DNA from 3 places in the Paenibacillus sp. JNUCC32 genome. Region 2 is predicted to be linked to each of the others. Evidence: predicted binding sites of a transcription regulator. Region 2 holds the regulator's gene; each other region holds the start of a gene.
The links. The regulator NrdR, encoded in region 2, represses ribonucleotide reductase genes. The targets are predictions, from matches to a motif close to AACACNATATATNGTGTT.
Positions count from the first base shown of each region.

Region 1: JNUCC32_RS17425 (anaerobic ribonucleoside triphosphate reductase) is a predicted target of NrdR. The motif match lies at 1,635-1,652, and genes of this name have one in related genera.
Region 3: JNUCC32_RS03145 (adenosylcobalamin-dependent ribonucleoside-diphosphate reductase) is a predicted target of NrdR. The motif match lies at 1,415-1,432, and genes of this name have one in related genera.

Region 1 covers NZ_CP062260.1:3,872,229-3,875,369, forward strand. Annotated here, with positions in the region: gene JNUCC32_RS17425 (anaerobic ribonucleoside triphosphate reductase) at 1-1,600, opposite strand, end outside; gene JNUCC32_RS17430 (PCYCGC domain-containing protein) at 1,837-2,376, opposite strand; gene JNUCC32_RS17435 (replication-associated recombination protein A) at 2,434-3,141, opposite strand, start outside.
Region 2 covers NZ_CP062260.1:301,991-305,131, reverse strand. Annotated here, with positions in the region: gene JNUCC32_RS01445 (YhgE/Pip domain-containing protein) at 1-959, shown strand, start outside; tRNA gene JNUCC32_RS01440 (tRNA-Ala) at 1,082-1,154, opposite strand; gene nrdR (transcriptional regulator NrdR) at 1,334-1,807, opposite strand; gene JNUCC32_RS01430 (alpha/beta-type small acid-soluble spore protein) at 1,955-2,182, shown strand; gene JNUCC32_RS01425 (lytic transglycosylase domain-containing protein) at 2,251-2,817, opposite strand; gene coaE (dephospho-CoA kinase) at 2,814-3,141, opposite strand, start outside.
Region 3 covers NZ_CP062260.1:697,755-700,895, reverse strand. Annotated here, with positions in the region: gene JNUCC32_RS03145 (adenosylcobalamin-dependent ribonucleoside-diphosphate reductase) at 1-1,298, opposite strand, end outside; gene JNUCC32_RS03140 (DEAD/DEAH box helicase) at 1,719-3,141, shown strand, end outside.

The sequences.
Region 1 (3,141 bases), 3.4 Mb from region 2:
CGATAAATCCAAGCGCCAGGGTGCCGTGCTTGATCAGCTCGCGCACCTTATCCTCCGGCGCCAGCGCCTCGCCGCCTTCCCACACGCCCTCCCGCATCATGAAATCGGACGCTTTGGCCGGTTGGTCGGCCTGCAGCTCGTAACGGTGAATCAAGCCCTCCACCGCAATTCTCATATAATGATCCAGCTGTTGATAGAAACGGTTCAGGTCCGGCACTTCCCGCTTTCCTTGAACGATGCCATGTTCAATCCCGAGCCGGACCAAATTGATCGTATTAAAGGACAGGTTGCCCTTGCCGCTTAGGCGGTTTCGCCCAAAGCGATCCGAAATCGTGCGGGTCCTGCAGCCCATGGTGGCAATAATCGTGTCCGGGTCGCCCGGGTTATAATAGACGAGATTAAACGACGCGTCCACGTTGACGAAATTCGGATAGAGCCTGCGGCTGGAGCACTCGACGGCTTTCAGGAACAGGTCGTAATTCGGCTCGCCTTCCGCCTGGTTGACCCCCTGCTTGCACTGGAAAATATGCTGCGGAAATATCGGCGTCTCTCCCCCGCCGAGCCCCTTCATCGTGGCATCCAGCAGGGCGTGGGACACCAGCCTTCCTTCGGTTGACGTGCACATGCCGTAATTCAACGAAGTGAAAGGAATTTGTCCGCCGGCCCGGCTGCTCATCGTATTCAAATTATGGATCAAGGATTCCGCGGCCTGCTTGGTTTCATTCACCGTTTCATGATAGGCATAATGGTATATTCGCGGATATGTGTCCTTCAGCAGCTCATTGTCTATGTATATTTCGTGATCCTCAAGAGCTATTTTATACGGCCGATCCTCTCCCAGCCCCGCTTCTCCGAAGTAGGCCAGCCCTTTGCGAAAATGCCGACGAAACGATTTGCCGACATACGGCGCGAGATCCCAATCGATTTTGCTGCCGGACACGCCGCCGAATTGGCTGTTCTGCTGGGATTGAAAGATGATGGCTACCAGCGCCATGGCGGTCATGATGCTCTGCGGCGGCCTGACCGATCCGTTACCGGTATTGAAGCCCTTGGCCAGCAACCGGCCGAACGGGATGAAGATGCAGTTCGTCGTTCCCAGCGCATACTGGTCCAGGTCATGAACGTATACATACCCATCCCTCACCGCTCTCGTGAGCTCTGTCGGCAGGATGAATTTGCTTGCCATCCATTTGGCGTATTCGGAGCCGATCCGGCTCATTTTTCCGCTGAAGGATTCCCCGTTCAGATTCGCGTTCTCCCGCAGCAGGTCCAAATCGGTTACCCCGATCACATCCCTGCTGATCTTATAAAGCTCTCCCCGCCGCATCCGCTCCAGATCGCGGGCCTCCCTGTAATGTTGATAGGCAGCTGCTACTTCGGGATAACCCGTGCTTTGCAAATGCTCCACAACGAAATCTTGAATCTCCTCCACGCTAACCTGGTCCATCCCCGCAGTGGCATGGGCAACCTCATCTCCAATCCGCAAGGAAGCATCCTTGCGGGAAACACCCTCTACCGCCATAAAAGCTTTATCCACCGCCTCCACGATTCGGATCGTCTCAAATTTTACCAGGCATCCGTCTCTCTTCATGACCTTCATGAATAGGAACAACTCCTCTTCTTCATATCGTTAACACACTATATATAGTTTTATTTTATCAAATTACATCCATATATAGTTTAGTGCTGTGATATAGGTCACGATGGTCGGTCTTTAAAATCGAATAGGGCTGCACTTACGCGTAACCCTGAAGGGGATACTGCCCTACAAAAAAAAGGCACCTCGGGCGATCCTGGGATCAACATCGGGTACCTTCTTGTTTGACCAATAACAATTTAACTTTCCACAGGAGGCATCGGGGTTGGCGTCGGCTTGGCATAGCCGGTGCTGTATTTCTCGTCGATCGCGGTCCGGATATCCGTTAGGCTCATACCCTCACTGCTCATTTTGGCAGATTCCACGGCAATGTCCAAACACACCCCGCAGCGGGTGCCGTGATCGTCCCACACCACCGTGCCGTCCTCCTGAATCTCATCGATAAAACAGTTCAGGTTGCTCTCATGACCGGCACTTTCCCCGCAGCCGCAGTAACAAGGAATGTATTTCAGGACATCACTCACCTGCGCGGACAAAGCATAAATCGTTTGGAGCTCGCTGGTCTGGCTCTTCAAAAAGGTCGGCAGCTCATCGATCGAAGACGTCGCCTCCTGGATATCCCCGTTGGACAGCTGCGTCTGATGTCCGTGCTCATGCGCCGCCTCGGCTGCCTGTCCACCAACGACCTGCTCCTGGGCGCTTTTTCCCGAACAGCCGCTCAGCATAAGGCCGGCGGACAGCAGCAGGATGACAAACCGTTGTTTCCCTGTTTTCATCATTCATTTCCTCCATTTAATTAAGCTAGCGGCCGTAAATCCCGTTATCGCCTTACGACCCTATTCTTCGCGTCGTAATCGCTGGTTGTGGGCGATCTTGGCTTCGTTCCCCTGCTCCGTGGCCTGATAGAACACCCGGCGGGAGAGCTCCTTCGGCAAATACTCCTGCTTCACGTAATGGCCCGGATAATCGTGCGGGTACTTGTAGCCCACATGTCCCAGCTTAACCGCCCCCGAGTAATGCGCATCGCGCAGATGCAGCGGAACCTCCGCCGATTTCACTTCATTCATGGCGGACATCGCGCGGGATATGGCGGATACAACGCCATCGGATTTCGGGCTCTCCACGGCGAACAGGATCGCCTGGGCGATATTCAGCTTGGCTTCCGGCCAGCCGTTGTTCCGGTAGGCATCCAATGCGCTTACCGCCTGCACCATGGCTTGGGGATTGGCCAGCCCGATATCCTCGCTGCTGGCAGCAATCAGGCGGCGGATGAACACCATCGGGTCCATGCCGAGCTTTTCGACTGCATACAAAAACCAGAACAGCGCCGCATCGCTGGAGCCCCGAATGCTCTTGTGAAAGGCGGACAGCACATCATACTGCGTGGACTCGTCCGCACGCACGGTAGGCCGGCGAATCGATTCCTCCGCCACCTCCAGCGTGATATGGACCGTACCGCTTGCGTCCGGCGGCGTCGTCATCGCGGCCAGCTCCAGCGCATTGAGTGCACGCCGGATATCCCCGTTCGCCATGGCTGCAATGTG
Region 2 (3,141 bases):
GGCATGTCGTGGATTCCGAGGAAAAGGCTCGGGATGGACTGGATAAACGCGAATATTACGGAGCGATGGTGATTCCTGCGAATCTGAGCAGCGGTTTACTCTCGTTAGCGACTCACTCGCCGATTCACCCTAATGTGAGAATCATCTCCAACGAGGGTATGAACACCCAAGCCTCGATGGTCGTAAGACAGGCAATGGGGCAAGCGATGAACATGATCAATGGGGAACTGTTGCAGCAGCTGCTTGGGCAGATCGGACAGCAAACGGGACAAATTCCCATTGAGACGGCTAAAGCTTTAATGACACCGGTGAACGTTCAGGAGGAAGTCGTACATCCACCGGGAGTGAATAATGCGGCGGGAAATGCGCCGGGTTTGTTTACCCAGATTATATGGATCGGCAGCATGGTGACCGGCGTCGTCTTGCTCCTGGCTAGCCAGAAGGCGGTCGCCGCGGGTTCAAGGAGATGGACAGTCAGCGCCCTGCAAGCTATCGGGGGGCTTGGGATCGTCGGCATAGCCTCATGCTTCACCATATGGATGGCTTCGTCGTGGTACGGCATGGAACTGGCGAACGCGGGGGAGACGTGGTTGTTCTTATGGTTGGCTGGATCGGCGTTCTTCTTGTTGCAATCTTCCTTGCTGAATTGGATCGGATTCCGTGCAATACCGCTGCTCGTACTGCTGATGTTCTTCTCGGTGCCGCTCCTGAACATGGCTCCGGAGTTCTTGTCGCAGACGACGCGAGATTGGATCTATTCGTGGACGCCACTGCGCTTCGCGGCAGGAGGGCTACGGGAAGTCATGTACTTCGGCGGACTGGACGCAGCTCACTCAAACGCCTTGATTTTGTGGGGCGTCGCCGGTGGATTTTTGGTCTTGCTGCTCTCTTCCGGATTTAAGGCAAATCGAGCGACAGATGCCGGCCCTACTTCTGTTACAGGCGATACAATAAAGTAAGAACAATCAACGATGCGTTGTACTTCCTTTTTTACGCTCATGTAATAATTTAATTTTCTGGGAAGTATTAAAAAGTTATAAAAACAAAAAAACCCTTGATTTCTCAAGGGTTTCTCTTCGTATGGAGCCTAGGGGGATCGAACCCCTGACCTCATCGCTGCCAGCGATGCGCTCTCCCAGCTGAGCTAAGGCCCCGTAAGCGACTTCTATATCATATAAAAAATCAGCAGGCATGTCAACACTTTTTCAGAACTTTTTTGATAATGCGCAGTGCCTTTTTTCCTTCTCTATATAATGTCACTTATCGATGTTGAGAATTTGGCGCCATGAGAGCGCCGGAAGAGCACCAGGGTCGTTTAAGAACCGTGGCGCTCTTACAGCTCCTGCACGTCCGTATCCTTGGACAGCAGGCTTTTCAGTTCCTTCATGAACATATTGATATCCTTGAACTGCCGGTATACGGACGCAAACCGAACGTAAGCTACCTCGTCGACCGGATATAACCGCTCCATCAGAAGCTCCCCTATCTGGCGGCTCTCCACTTCCGCCGCCGCGGTATTGCGCAGCGCCTTCTCGACATCCGATACGATCATATCAAGCTGGTCCACGGATACCGGACGCTTCTCGCATGCCCTTATCAAACCGCGGAGCACCTTCTCCCGGCTGAACTCTTCGCGGCTTCCGTCCTTTTTCACGACGATCAGCGGCGTTTCCTCCACCATTTCAAAGGTTGTGAATCTCTTGCTGCACTGCTCGCATTCCCTGCGGCGGCGGATGGATTTATTCTCGTTGGCAGGCCTGGAATCCAGCACTTTCGTTCCGGCATAACTGCAATATGGACACTTCATAAGTTGTCTTCACTTCCTTTGTATTCAGCGTGATTCGCCCTTAATGGGCATCAGAAAAATTTACCAGCGAAACTTTTGTCTTTTATGTTATGAAAATGCGAGACCCGAGACATAATACTTTTACCAACCCAAGGAGGTGAACTTAACATGGCACAAAGCAACAACAACTCTAACAACCTGGTTGTTCCTCGCGCAAACGCTGCTCTTGAGCAACTGAAGTACGAGGTAGCTCAAGAACTTGGTATCTCCATTCCACAAGACGGATACCAAGGTAACATGACTTCCTATGAGAACGGTTCGATCGGGGGATACATCACAAAGCGTCTTGTAACCCTGGCCGAGCAACAATTGGCTGGTCAATACTCCGGTCAATAATTGATTCTTCCTTAAAAAAGGAGTGTTGGCGGCTCGATGTAAGAGCCTGTCCAGCGCTCTTTTTTTCTTTAGAAGCCGCCCTTATACACATCCGTATATTGATTATAATAATAAATCACGCGCTGTACATAATGCCGGGTTTCCCCGATGGGTATACTCTTCACGTTCTCATAGGTTCCGTCCCACATGCCCTTGTTGATCCAATTCTTGACGTTCCCCGGGCCCGCGTTATAAGCGGCGATGGCGGCAATCGGATTGCCGTCCATTTCCTTGTGCAGATTCTGAATGTACCAGGTGCCCAGCTGGATGTTCGCATCCACTTCATTCTTTACGCTCAGCAGGTTCACCGACGGGAGCTTGGCCATTTCCATCGCCCAGTTCGCCGTATCCGGCATCAGCTGCATAATGCCCAGCGCCCCCTTCTTGGATTCCTTGCCCGGCTTGAAATTCGTTTCCACCCGGATGATCGAGGCCACCAGAAACGGATCGACCTCATAATAAGCGGCATGTTTGCGGATCTCATCCTTATAATGAATCGGATACAGCAGGGTCATCCAATTGGAACTTAGGAACAGCAGCGCTACAAAAGAAACGAACAGCAGGAGCAGCACCCTTTTTTTACGAAGCCACTTCATAACTGAACCAACCTGTTCCACAGGTTGTCCACCTGCTGCTGCGTTTCGGCCAACGTGCCGCTGTTATCGATCAGGATATCCGCTCGAAGCTTCTTCTCCTCAATGTCCATCTGGCTGCTAAGACGCGCCTCTGCCGCTTCCCGGGTAAGAGCGTCCCGCTCCATCAAACGCGCAAGCTGCAGCTCGCGCGGGACATAGACAACAGCGATCTGCTTCAGATAAGGATAGGCTTCCCTTGCCTCCAGCAGCAATGGAATATCCGCTACCACGAGCCGGTCGGGATGCTGCCGTTCATACGCCTCCGTCCGTTCCCGTAATTCCTGC
Region 3 (3,141 bases), 400 kb from region 2:
TTCAGCTTGATCATCAGCTCGGCCAGACCCATTGTTCCGAGGCCTACGCGGCGCTCTTTTTTCTGGTTCAATTCGTTTTCTTCAAAATGGTAAGGCGTCCGGTCGATGACATTATCCAGGAAACGCACGGAGTAACGCGTCGTCGTAGCCAGCTCATCCCATGCAACGTCATGATTCGCTTCATCGTAGAACTTCGACAGGTTCATCGCGGACAGGTTGCATACGCCCCAGCCCGGAAGTCCCTGCTCGCCGCAAGGGTTGGTACAGATGATCGGGTTGAAATACCAGCTGTTGGACATCTGGTTGTAGTATTCCATGAAGACCACGCCCGGCTCTGCCGATTTCCATGCGGATTCGATAATGGTGTGCCATACCTCGCGTGCTTTAACCGTTTTATATGGAATGACGCTGCGTCCGGCTTTCTTCCATTTATCCAAATCGCCGTCCCACAGCTCATCGTAATCGGGATCGGTGGTATCCGGGAACACGAGCTCCCAGTCCAGGTCTTCCTTCACGGCTTTCATGAAAGCGTTGCTGACGCATACCGACAGGTTCGCGTTCGTGACTTGTCCCATCGTCTGCTTCACCGTAATGAAATCCTCCACGTCCGGGTGCCAATCGTTCATCATCAGCATGAGCGCGCCGCGGCGGCTTCCGCCCTGCTCGATCAGGCCTGTCGTATAACTGAACAATCCGCCCCACGATACCGCACCGCTGGAGGAGCCGTTCACGCCTCTAACGATCGCGCGCCGAGGACGAAGGGAAGACAAGTTGATGCCGACACCGCCGCCGCGCGCCATAATCTCGGTCATCTCGCTCAGGGTTTCCATGATGCCGCCCCGACTGTCCTTCGGGGAAGGAATGACGTAACAGTTGAACAGCGTCAATTCATCGCTTGCACCCGCTCCGGCCGCAATCCGTCCGCCCGGCACCAGCTTCCAATCATCCAGAATCTCGCGGAACTTCCCGCGCCACTCTTCCTGCAGTTCCGGCGTTGCCTCAACCGATGACATGGCTGCCGCGAGACGATCCCACATTTCTTCCGGCGTTTTCTCGATGGTTAACGTCAGCTTCTCCACATCCGACTCCACAAGCTCGCCCTTCCGTGTCTTCACGGTGACCTTGCGGCCTTCGCGTTTCACGATTTCGCCAACTTCCTTGGTCGGAAATTTAGGATCATCCTTCGTCAGCACGAGCACCACGTCGCCGACCTTGGCGTTGTTGGTGTCCGCATCCTTCCAGGCATACCGGTCCAAAAAGATCTTCTCGCTTAAACCTTCCAGCCGCTGATTCTGCATCGTACTCAAGTGCAACTACCTCCTATATAAGATATAAAATTTAAAAGATTCCCAAGTATGTGCTCACCAACAACATAACCTGTTATGTAGCCGGTCAAACATCCAAAACCACTATATACACCACATATAGTGCTATTTATTCATTATACTACACTATATATAGGTTAACTATGCCGATAATGTGAAAATTAAGCCGACAGTTCCAAGCTCCCGCGCGCAAGCTTCCGCTTTCTTCCTCTCGCTCTCTTTTTCGCTGATCCCTATGAAAAAAAGGATGAAAATATCCAATTCCAGCAGCCGTGCGCTCTATAGGGTATTCCGCGGCTCCCGAATCCGTGCAAGGTTATGAAGACTTCTTTTTTCGTCCATACTACATATACACCGTTGGCCCGGAATCTTTCATCACAGGAGGAGATCGACATGAACCAACAGCCATCTGCCGACTCAGGCATGATTTTCGACCCGCGCCTTCCCGTTCCATTGCAGATCGACCGTTCTTGGTTTGACGATCTCTCTGGCCGACTGGACAAAGGAGGCCCTTGGGGTGACTATCGTCTGGCCCAGCTTGCCGTTGAGGGCGAGAAATCGCGCCTCGTTACAAGCTTTGAAGAACTGCAGTGCCTCAAGCACCTTGGCGGTTTATCCCCGCTCCCCCATCAGACCGATACCGCAAGACGCGTTTTGTTCGAGATGTCGGGCAGAGCCATTTTGGCGGATGAGGTGGGACTTGGCAAGACGATTGAAGCCGGTCTTATTTTAAAAGAATACATCGTGCGCGGACTGGTATCCAAAGTGCTGATTCTCGTACCTGCTTCCCTGGTTCTCCAATGGGTCCGCGAGCTGAACTCCAAGTTCGGCATTCCCGCGGTCGCGCAGAAAAAAGCGTACTCCTGGGGCAATGACATCGTTGTCGCCTCCATGGATACGGCCAAGCGCGATCCGCATCAGGAGATTTTGCTGAACCAGGAATACGACATGCTCATCATCGATGAAGCCCACAAGCTCAAGAACAAGAAAACATCCAATTATCAATTCATCCAAAAGCTGCGCAAAAAATACTGTCTCCTGCTCACCGCCACGCCGGTGCAGAACGACCTCAGCGAGCTCTTCAATCTCATCACGCTGCTGAAACCGGGCCAGCTTGGCGGCCAGGGACAGTTTGCCGCAAATTTTGTCGTGGATAAACGAAGACCGAAGAACCAAGACCAGCTCAAGGATGAGCTGTCCAAGGTCATGATCCGCAACCGTCGGGGCGAAGGCGAAGTGAAGTTCACGAAGCGGTCCGTCCGCAACGTGGGACTCAGCCTTTCGCCTGAAGAACAGTCATTATACGACGGCGTTACGTCCTTCGTCAAAGATCAGTATCAGGCAGCTGGGGGAAATTTAAGCAGTATGCTGTCGCTCGTCACCCTGCAGCGGGAAGTATGCAGCAGCCGGGATGCCGTCTTCGTGACCCTTGTTAATCTGTCCAAGAAGCTGCCGGAGGACTCTCCGTTGCGCGATAAAATTTGGGAGCTGGTCTATCTCATCAAGGCCATCAAAGCAAACACCAAGGCGGAAAAAGCCATCGAGCTCATTCAGCAAATGAACGAGAAGGTCATCGTGTTCACGGAATATCGGGCCACGCAGGAATACTTGCTCAATTATTTCCGCGATCACGGGCTGGTCTCCGTCCCATACCGGGGCGGCATGAACCGCGGGAAGAAGGACTGGATGATGGACCTTTTCCGCGGCAAGGCGCAGGTCATGATCGCGACGGAAGCCGGCGGCGAAGGCATCAACCTGCAATTCTGCCACCATATGATCAATTTTGACCTGCCCTGGAATCCGATGCGGGTCGAGC